DNA from 2 places in the Syntrophobotulus glycolicus DSM 8271 genome. Region 2 is predicted to be linked to the other one. Evidence: predicted binding sites of a transcription regulator. Region 2 holds the regulator's gene; the other holds the start of a gene.

The links. The regulator LexA, encoded in region 2, represses DNA repair genes until DNA is damaged. The targets are predictions, from matches to a motif close to CNAACANNTGTTNG.
Region 1: the regulator LexA is predicted to act here: its motif matches at 3,648-3,661, upstream of recA (recombinase RecA).

What each region holds. Positions count from the first base shown of each region.
Region 1 is NC_015172.1:2,234,808-2,240,048, forward strand. Features, by position in the region: gene SGLY_RS11005 (hypothetical protein) at 1-24, opposite strand, end outside; gene rny (ribonuclease Y) at 211-1,758, opposite strand; gene SGLY_RS17160 (regulatory protein RecX) at 2,078-2,551, opposite strand; gene recA (recombinase RecA) at 2,566-3,612, opposite strand; gene SGLY_RS11025 (competence/damage-inducible protein A) at 3,742-4,977, opposite strand; gene pgsA (CDP-diacylglycerol--glycerol-3-phosphate 3-phosphatidyltransferase) at 5,158-5,241, opposite strand, start outside.
Region 2 is NC_015172.1:1,779,590-1,784,830, forward strand. Features, by position in the region: gene SGLY_RS08735 (M23 family metallopeptidase) at 268-1,098, opposite strand; gene SGLY_RS08740 (LysM peptidoglycan-binding domain-containing protein) at 1,336-1,644, opposite strand; gene lexA (transcriptional repressor LexA) at 1,781-2,395, shown strand; gene SGLY_RS08750 (D-alanine--D-alanine ligase family protein) at 2,392-3,474, opposite strand; gene lepB (signal peptidase I) at 3,539-4,063, opposite strand; gene SGLY_RS08760 (methionine gamma-lyase family protein) at 4,071-5,241, opposite strand, start outside.

The DNA of each region.
Region 1 (5,241 bases), 460 kb from region 2:
ATTGACTGGATCATGAACAGACATCTTATTTCCTTCCTATTCTCTTTCTGAATATAAAATATATCCTTGATTATTCTGCAAATATCATGAGATGTCCTTCTCGGATTGATTGGTAATATAACCCGAATCATTGAACAAAGCAGGTAATCTTTTCAGACACCCGCCTTGTGCTGGAGCAATGATCATACAAATCAAAAATTAGATCAGGAATTACTTTGCGTAATCAACAGCTCTGGTTTCCCGAATAACCACCACTTTGATCTGTCCGGGATAATCAAGCTCTTCCTCGACTTTTTTAGAAATATCGCGAGCCATTCTCGGTGCCAATACATCATCAATCTTCTCCGGATTCACAATAATTCTGATCTCTCTTCCGGCTTGGATGGCATAAGATTTTTCGACACCTTCAAAGTTCTCTGCAATTTCTTCCAGTTTTTGAAGACGTTTAATGTATGTTTCCAGTGTCTCGCGTCTGGCCCCCGGACGTGCGGCAGAAACCGCATCGGCGGCCGCAACCAATACTGCGACGATTGTCTTGGGCTCTGTATCGCCATGATGAGCTTCGATTGCGTGAATCACATCCCAGGATTCTTTATATTTCTTGGTAATATCTACGCCGATTTCAACATGAGTTCCTTCTGTATCATGATCAACAGCTTTACCGATGTCATGCAGCAGCCCCGCGCGTTTGGCAATCTGAACATCAACACCTAATTCCGCGGCCATCAGTCCCGCAAGGTGTGATACCTCGATAGAATGTTTGAGCACATTCTGCCCATAACTTGTCCTGAATTTCAAACGACCGAGCAATTTAATCACTTCGGGATGAATTCCATGTACAGCTGTTTCAAAGGTGGCTTGTTCACCTTCCTCACGAATCTTCTGTTCAACTTCTTTTTGCGATTTTTCAACCATTTCTTCAATTCTGGCCGGATGAATCCGACCGTCGACAATCAACTTCTCCAAGGCCAATCTGGCCACTTCTCTTCTTATTGGATCAAATCCGGACAGAATCACGGCTTCAGGAGTATCATCAATGATCAGGTCTATTCCTGTAAGGGTTTCCAATGCTCTGATATTTCTGCCCTCACGTCCAATAATTCTGCCCTTCATTTCGTCATTGGGTAAGGCGACAACCGATACTGTACTTTCTGCCACATGATCGGCCGCACATCTGTGAATAGCGAGAGAAATAATGTCTTTTGCCTTTTTCTCCGCCTCTTCTTTTGCCCTGCCCTCAATTTCCTTAATCATTATGGCGGATTCATAGCGGACCTCATCCTCAACACTTTTTAACAGAATCTGTTTTGCCTCTTCCGGTGTGAGTCCTGATAATCTTTCCAGTTCCGCCATCTGTTTATTGACAAGTTCTTTCAGTTCATTTTTATGTTCTTCGGCTTCTGCTTCTTTTTTAATTAAATGATCTTCTCTTCTTTCAATCGCCTCAATTTTTCTCTCCAGGGTCTCTTCTTTTTGCAGATAACGCCTTTCCATTCTCTGTAACTCACTCCGGCGTTCCCGGGTTTCTTTTTCAACCTCATTCCGGATCTGCATTACTTCTTCTTTTGCAGCTACAACAGATTCTCTCTTTTTCGCTTCGGCATTGGCCTCCGCATTTTGCAGGACCTTTTTTGCCTCTATTTCAGCAGAGCCAATCGCCTTTTCAGCAACGTTTCTGCGAACAAGCCAACCAGCAACAGCACCAACCAGCAACCCAGCTAATATGCCTAATACGCCAAATATTGCTGATGATCCCACATTTTTCACCTCCTTAGTAATAAATGAATAAATAAATTTTTATTAACACTAAAAAAAACTGGTATGACCAGCCTCTTTCATTCTAACCCAACAAGGATATACTTTTCCCTTTGTATATTTAAATATCTTTACTTGTCACGCACTCCATGTTCAAGAAAAAAATATATAAGAGAAACCGTTAAGGTTATTAATTCAAGAGACAAAGTCTACAAATTTTAGTTTAATGAAATGTAACTGCAATGTCAAGCGGCATTCCTTGAAGGAATGCCACAAAAATGTTTTTTCTATTCTTACGAATTAATTTGTTTCTCTTTTTTCTTTAAATATGATTTGATTCTTCAAGCGCTCTTTGAATAGAACGATAAGGATACCCTTTTCGGTATAATCTTTGTCCAACTTTTTGGCAGATATTCTCGGCTTGTTTTTTGGCTTCTCTTCTTGCCATTTTATTTTTTTCTTCTTCCATGTATTTAGAAAGAATGCTCTTGAGATAAGCATATTCAGCCTCTTCCGGATAAAGCCTCTCAAGCACTTCAGAAATTATTCCTTCTCCTATCCCTGAGACGACCAGTTCCTGTCTTATGCGAGCCCGCGAATACTTTCCGGCTTTTGCTCTGCAAAAGGCCTCGGCATATTGCCTGTCATCAAGATAATTCCAAGCTTTCAGCTTCTCTATCGTTTCTTTGATTTCCTGCTTTTGATAATTTTTCCCGCTCAGCCTGGTCTCAAGCTGATCTGATGTGACCATACGGCGGGAAATGATTTTCAAGGCTTCGCTTAGAGCGCTCTTCATCAATGCTCCTTTCGCTACTCTTCGCTGCTTTCCGGATCAGCTTCACTGCTTGCAGGACTCTTGCCTTTATTAACCAATAGCTTCTCGCGTATCTTTGCTTCTATTTCCTGCCTGACCTCAGGATGATCGCGTAAATATTCCTTGGCGCTTTCTCTTCCTTGCCCAAGCCTCTCCCCCTGATAGGAATACCAGGCCCCCGATTTTGTTACTATCGTTGTTTCCGCTCCCAAATCTACCAGACTGCCTTCCCGCGAGATACCTTCCCCGTATATGATATCAAAGTCCGCATGATTAAAAGGAGGGGCAATTTTATTCTTGACTACTTTTACTCTGGTTCTGTTTCCGATCACATCCTGTCCCTGCTTAATCACATCCTGTTTTTTCACTTCAAGCCTTACGGAAGCATAAAACTTCAAAGCCCGGCCTCCTGTGGTTGTCTCCGGGTTGCCAAACATGATCCCGACTTTTTCCCGTATTTGATTAATAAACACTACACAGGTCCGGCTTTTGCTGATTGCTCCCGTTAACTTTCTCAGGGCCTGAGACATCAGTCTGGCATGCAAGCCAACATGAGAATCTCCCATTTCCCCTTCGATTTCCGCCCTCGGCACAAGCGCCGCCACCGAATCAATCACTACAACATCAATTGCTCCGCTTCGAACCAGAGCTTCACAGATTTCCAAAGCCTGCTCACCCGTATCGGGCTGTGATATCAGCAGCTCATCCGTGTTCACACCAAGTGCTTTGGCATACTCGGGATCAAGAGCATGCTCCGCATCAATAAAGGCCGCAACTCCGCCCGCCTTTTGCGCTTCAGCTATCACATGCAAAGCCACTGTAGTTTTTCCTGAGGATTCCGGTCCATAGATTTCCACTACCCTTCCTCGGGGCACTCCTCCGGCTCCCAGTGCCACATCCAGAGCCAAGGCCCCGGTAGAAATGACTTCAATCGCCATTTTTGTTGAAGCCTCGCCAAGACGCATGACTGCTCCTTTGCCAAACTGCTTCTCTATTTGTCCTAAAGCGATATCCAAGGCTTTGAGTTTATCTGTACCTGACATTTCTCTGTATCCTCCTCTAATTCTCTCCAAGAAACAAAACATATGTTCGATTTATTTTATTATAATAATTCTTCAAACTTTTTGTCAAACGGTTTTTTCTGATTAGAGAAAATCTTTTCTTATTTTTCCTTATTCGAGCAAATACAACCTCAGCATATTGATTGCTGTTTCAACCGTCATGTTTCTGATGGATTTTCTGTCCCCGTTAAACAGACACCTTTTTACTTCAGTATGTTCAGAAGTCGCCAAAGCAATATACACCAGGCCCACCGGCTTTTCATCATTTCCGCCGCCCGGCCCGGCAATGCCGGTTGTTGCCAGCGCCAAATCAGATCCCAGAGCTCTTTTTACCCCTTCGGCCATTTCTTTCGCCACAGTCTCACTGACCGCCCCATATTTTCGAAGGCTTTCGGCCTGAACCCCGATAAGCTTTTCTTTGGCCTCGTTAGCGTAAGTAATCACCCCTCCAAGGTAATAATCGGAGCTGCCTGCTTCATTGGTTATTGCCCCTCCCAGCAGTCCCCCGCTGCAGGATTCCGCTGTTGAAACGGTAAGTTTATTTTGCCGCAGCAAATCTCCGGTCACAGATGCGTGGGTCTGGTTATCCACAGCAAATATCCTGCTGCCAAGCCTTTTCCTGATTTCTGCTTCTTCTGAATCCAGAAGCCTGCAGGCTTCCGATTGATCGTTTGACCTGATCGTTAAACGAAGGTCCATAAAGGTATGGCCGTCGATCAATGTGATAAAAGGATTTTTTTGTCCCAGCAGTCCCTGAAGCTCCTTTTCCAATTCCGCTTCCTGCAGGCCGAAGACTTTTAAAATCCTGGTATACAATCGCTCACAATGGTTCTCAAGTTTATGCCGCAAAACCGGTAAAATATGCTGCTCAAACATTGGCTGCAATTCACCCGGAGGCCCGGGTAAAATAACGACGGTGTGGTTTTCTTTTTCGATAATCGCCCCCGGCGCCGTCCCTACCGAATTGGGCACGATTTGAGAACCTTCGGGAAAACAGGCCTGTTTGTCCGACCCTGGAGGGGTTTTCTTTTCCGCATAATAAAAGTCCTTTATCTTTTCCATTGTTTCCTGGTTAAAAACCATTTTCAGTTCCAGGACTTCCGCAACCAGGTCCTTTGTCATATCATCGGCCGTAGGGCCCGTTCCGCCGGTGAGAAAGACCAGCTGAGACCGATGTATGGCCTGTTTTAATGCTTCTTGCAGTCTCTCCTTATTATCTCCTACTGTCGTATGGTAATCGACTTCAATGCCCAGACCTGAAAGCTGCCCGGTGATGTAATTTGCACTGGTATTCAACGTTTTTCCCAGAAGAAGCTCCGTTCCTGTCGAGATGATCTCTGCTTTCATTGACATATCCTCCTACAGGTTTGATGTATTTGTCATTATACCCTATCCTTCTTTGATCATTCCGTTTTTTCTTTGTCGGATGATTTTTTTGTCGAATCGGCGCTTCATTCCGTCAAAATAAATAAGCAAGAATACTCCTTTTGCGGTAATTCTTGCTTTCCTTACTCCGATAAATCGTTCTTATTTCTTTTTCCGGATGATCCTTGATGCCCTGATTGTTTTTCTGACCTTCCCGATATCTTTTTTGCTTAATAACTTACGTGC
Region 2 (5,241 bases):
TTAGTACGTAAATATTAAAAATTCAAGTATTGATACCTAAGACAAGATTGTTAAATCTTATGATATACGTGAAAAGTACAAATAAATATGAGACTAATCTATAAAAGCTGTCTAGACACACATATAACCAAATCGAGAACTATAATGATGCAAACCATCTTAATAACCCAAAAGTCCATCTAAAACATTTTACTTTACATAATATTTATTATGGGACTCAAACTACATAAGCCGGTTTCTCCTTTAACAAAAATACCGGCCGGCTCTTTATTCATTTTTGAACTGATAGTATTCCCAGACCTTCAAATATGGGAAAGGATTAATCCATTTTCCATTGGGCAGCTCAATGCCGAAGTGCAGATGATCAGGTGTTGTCACCGCATCACCGGTATTACCCATAGTGCCTAACAGATCACCTTTATTGACTTGTTTATTGATAGATAAACTGCTGTTAATTGTATCAAGATGAGCATAATAATAATAATTTCCATCTGAGCCTCTGATCCCTACCCGTTCTCCCCCCAATCTATTCCAACCAAGCTGTTCTATGGTGCCCGTCGAGACACTAATGATGTTTGTGCCTTTTTTATTAAACAAATCCGTTCCTTCATGCCGTCTTTGGCCGCCCTCCCGGTCTGCTCCATATGTATCATCATAAGTGGGAGCTTTTTCAACCGGAAATCCATATTCTTCAGGATTGTATATTGTATAGTATTCTAAGATTCGCCTGAATTTGATTATTTTATTTTTTTCGGTACGGTTGATTCCTATCCAGTCTATATCTGCGAACTGTTTGTTACTTTCCAGTTGGGCAATGATAGTTTTAATATATTTGTCTCGCAGGCTGAGCTCTTTAGAATGATCATCGGTATATGGATCATTGAGCAGTGATAGGACAGCGATATAATCCTTCCAATTTCCAGGATATTTTTTTTGGTAATAAAGAAGCTGATCGGGTGAAATAGAATTGAGATATTCATAATCGAGTGAAAGCTGATCTTGATGAAGGTATTTGTAAAGAAAGGCACTGGCGGTCAAAACCGATATGCCTGTTAAAATAGAGATAATCAGAACAATTATTCTCTTTTTTTTATTCATAAAAAAAGACCTCCAAACTATTACGATCTAAATATATGGAGGTCAATGGATAAAAATTCTTAAATAATCCCTGGAACCTTTATATAATTTGTCAGCAGGTTGTACAAGTTAAATCGAGAAATCAATAAAACATACCCAATCTTCTATAAAAAGGCAGAGTATGTTTTATTGATAGAGTATTTATCTTTTATGAAGATCGTTTTTAGGTCATCAGGGTTGTTTATCCTTTAGTATCGATTACATTTTAACAGATGGCACATAGAGAATTTGACCGGGAGCGATATTATGATTGGGCAGTTTATTATATTTGATGATACCGGCGATAACATTGTCAATATTGGAAGCTCCGTCTAAATTGTTTGCGATCTCCCAAAGGGTATCCCCTTCCTGAACGGTTACTTTTGTATAATATGTTGCAGTATTAAAGCCTTGGCCGAATAATGTGCCGCTGTTGAGCAAGATCATGAGCAACAGCAGGAAAAGAAAGACTGTTAATGCTCTGACAGGATATTTTAATACATGTGTTTTCAGAATCCCCACCCCCAAACATATGTTCTTGTATCATTGTAATACGAACCTGTGTTCGTGTCAACGATTAATCGAACATAAGTTTGCTTTTTGGGGTTTTAATGGTAAAATACTATTATGCATAATTATGGATTATAATGGGGAGGTTGAAATAATGGAAGATCTGTCCCAGCGTCAGCAGGAAATCCTGGATATCATAAAAAGAGAAATAGCCAAAAAAGGCTATCCCCCTTCTGTCAGAGAGATTGGTGAAGCTGTCGGGCTAACATCCAGTTCGACAGTGCACAATCATTTAAATACTCTTGAACAAAAAGGCTATATTCGGCGCGATCCCACGAAACCCCGGGCAATCGAAGTGTTGGACGGCTCCGGCAATAGCGAAATGATGCACAATACCGTACATGTTCCCCTGCTCGGCCAGGTTACGGCCGGTCAGCCAATCATGGCAGTAGAAAATATTGAGGATTATTTTCCATTACCCTATGATATGGTGAAATCCGATTCCGTATTCATGCTGCGCATCCAGGGCGAAAGCATGATCGAAGCCGGTATTCTCGATCATGATCTTGTTTTGGTCCGTCAGCAAAATACCGCAAACAATGGGGAGATTGTTGTGGCGATGATTGAAGATGGAGCTACCGTGAAAAGATTTTATAAAGAGAAAGACTGTATACGCCTCCAGCCGGAAAATTCCGGTATGGAACCCATCTATGCCCGGAATGTCACCATTTTAGGCAAGGTTATTGGGGTATTCCGGCTGGTTGTCTAATCTGTGACGTTTAGCCGGTGAAATCTTTCCAAACCAAGCCGGATCAGCCTGTTCAGCAGCTCGGGATAAGAGACTCCTGTTGCTTCCCATAATTTTGGGTACATCGAGATATTGGTAAATCCGGGTAAGGTATTGATTTCGTTGACAAAGATTTCCTCGGTATCAGTAACAAAAAAATCCACTCTGCCCAAACCGGAAGCATCAACCGCTTGAAAAACCGTAACAGCGTATTCCTGAAGCTTGTTTACGGTTTTTTTATTTAATTGGGCGGGGATAATCAGCTTGGAATCATCGATATATTTTGCTTCATAATCATAAAATTCTTTACACGGGATAATTTCACCGGGGACGGTAGCCTGCGGGGTTTCATTTCCCAATACGGCAAGCTCAATTTCCCTGGCTTTGACTCCTTGTTCGATCACAACCTTATCATCATAAGCCGCAGCGAGCTTCAAAGCCTGACCAAGATCGGACTCTCGGCTGACCTTAGTGATCCCTACACTGGAACCCAAATTAGCAGGCTTGACAAAAACAGGGAAAGATAATTCCGTCATTACCTTCGTGCGGATACTGTCCGGATCATTGTCAATCTGGTTTTTTAACACTGTAATATGAGGTACGATAGGCAAGCCGGCCTGGGCAAAGACCGCTTTCATCCTGTCTTTATCCATGCCCAAAGCCCCGCCTAAGACACCTGAGCCAACATAAGGAACACCGGCTATTTCAAATAAGCCCTGAATAGTTCCGTCCTCCCCTTTTGGACCGTGAAGCACCGGAAAAATAAGATCAAATTTACCGTCACCAGGAAGTGTGTTCCCGGAAACCGGGATAAAACGGGGATTGGCCGGATCAGTGACTAAGGTAACTTGAACATCGTGACTGGAGACTGTGCCATTGTTCAGCTTCCAGGTCTGAGGATCAATCCCCCAGTACCATTGACCTTTTTTGGTTATTCCTACGGTTAATATTTCATATTTCTCTTTATCTAGAGCCTGAATAACCGAGGCGGCCGAAACCAGGGAAACTTCGTGCTCCCCGGATTCTCCGCCAAAAATGACAAGAACTTTCATCTTAGGCATTGAGTATTCTCCCCCCTGTCTTGGTTTAGCCGGAACCGAAAAGTTACAGCAATCATCGTTTCCGCTACAAAAAGATCTTGATTTTTGAAAGAGGCCAGTAACAGATCAACACTTTGCCTTGAACAAGCCCCGTTTCCACTAAGCCGTTAAATCTGGAATCGTCTCTCATATGTCTATTATCATTCATGACAAAAATATGATTTTCGGGAACAAGGACCGCCGGCAGATCAAAGGTTGTTTTTTCCGGCTGGTAAGGCTCATAAAGAGGCTGGTTATTGATAAAGGTCAGTCCATTTCTGATTTCAACGGTATCGCCTGAAAGACCAATGACTCTTTTGATCAAAAGCTTTGCATTGTCCGGTGAAGAGTATGAGACGATTTCTCCTCTTTTCCAGATATCCGGCCCTTTATAAACGGCAACCATACTTGAAGCAGGAAGCGTCGGCTGCATTGCCTGATCCTCTACTGTCAGCAAACCGAAGCAATAGGTTTTCAGAACCCAGGACAAGGCAAACAGAATTAAAGATATTTCAATAATATCTGACAGATAGGTCAAGAAAGATTTTTCCGTAGTTGTTTTTTTGAGCATAATCGCCTCAAGCAAGAAATCCCTTTTCGGATAAATTAAGAGCTGCTAAGATATTGGCCAGTTTAACGTAGTCAAAGGATATCCCTCCCTGCATATAAGCAACATAGGGTTCACGTATCGGCCCGTCTGCAGAGAATTCGCTGGTCGCTCCCTGGATAAATGTTCCACCCGCCATGATCACCTCGTCGGAATAGCCGGGCATTGGCGCAGGCAGTGGCAAGACATGAGAATCAATGGGGGAGCCCTTCTGCAAGCCTTGGCAAAAGGCAATCATTTTCTCTTTAGAGCCAAGCCGGACAGCTTGAATCGTATCTGATCTTACGGCAGCCGGTTCGGGATGAACGTCAAAACCCAGACTTTGCCAGAATACGGAGCTGAATACGGCGCTTTTCAGTGCTTCCCTGACGGTTAACGGACTCAGGAACAGCCCCTGGTATAAAAGGCGCAGGTGATCCAAAGTAGCCCCTATCCCTGTGCCAAGACCGGGAGCGGCAAACCTGTTGGCGGCAAGCTCCACCAGTTCTTCCCTCCCTGCGATATAACCACCGGCGGGAGCAAGAGTTCCTCCCAAATTCTTAATTAAGGAACCGGCCATAAGATCGGCTCCTACATCACCGGGCTCCCGCTCCTCAACCAATTCACCATAGCAATTATCAACAAAAATTTTGATGTAGGGATACTTTTCCCGCGCATAACCGGTAAAGGCCTCAATTTGAGCAATGGTTACGGCATTTCGCCATTCATAACCCCGGGAACGTTGAAGGATAAACAGTTTTGTATTGGGTTTTACGGCTCCGGCTAAAAGATCAAGCTGAATCTCACTGTTTTTATCTAACGGAATATGATCAAAATCTATGCCGAATTCCTTAAGGCTTCCGATATTCGTTTCTTTAAGGCCGATCACCTTTTGCAAAGTATCATAAGGCATGCCGGTTACTGATAAAAAATGATCTCCCGGACGTAAAAGACCAAAGAGAGCGGAAGAAATCGCATGAGTACCGGAAACAAACTGGTGACGGATCATCGCCTTTTCCGTTCCCATAATATCAGCCACGATATTGTCCAGGTTTTCCCGACCGCTGTCCCCAAGCCCGTAACCGGTTGTACCGGAAAGATGATATGTAGATATTCCGGATTTTTGAAAAGCGGCCAGGACCTTCTGATGATTATTCTGGGAC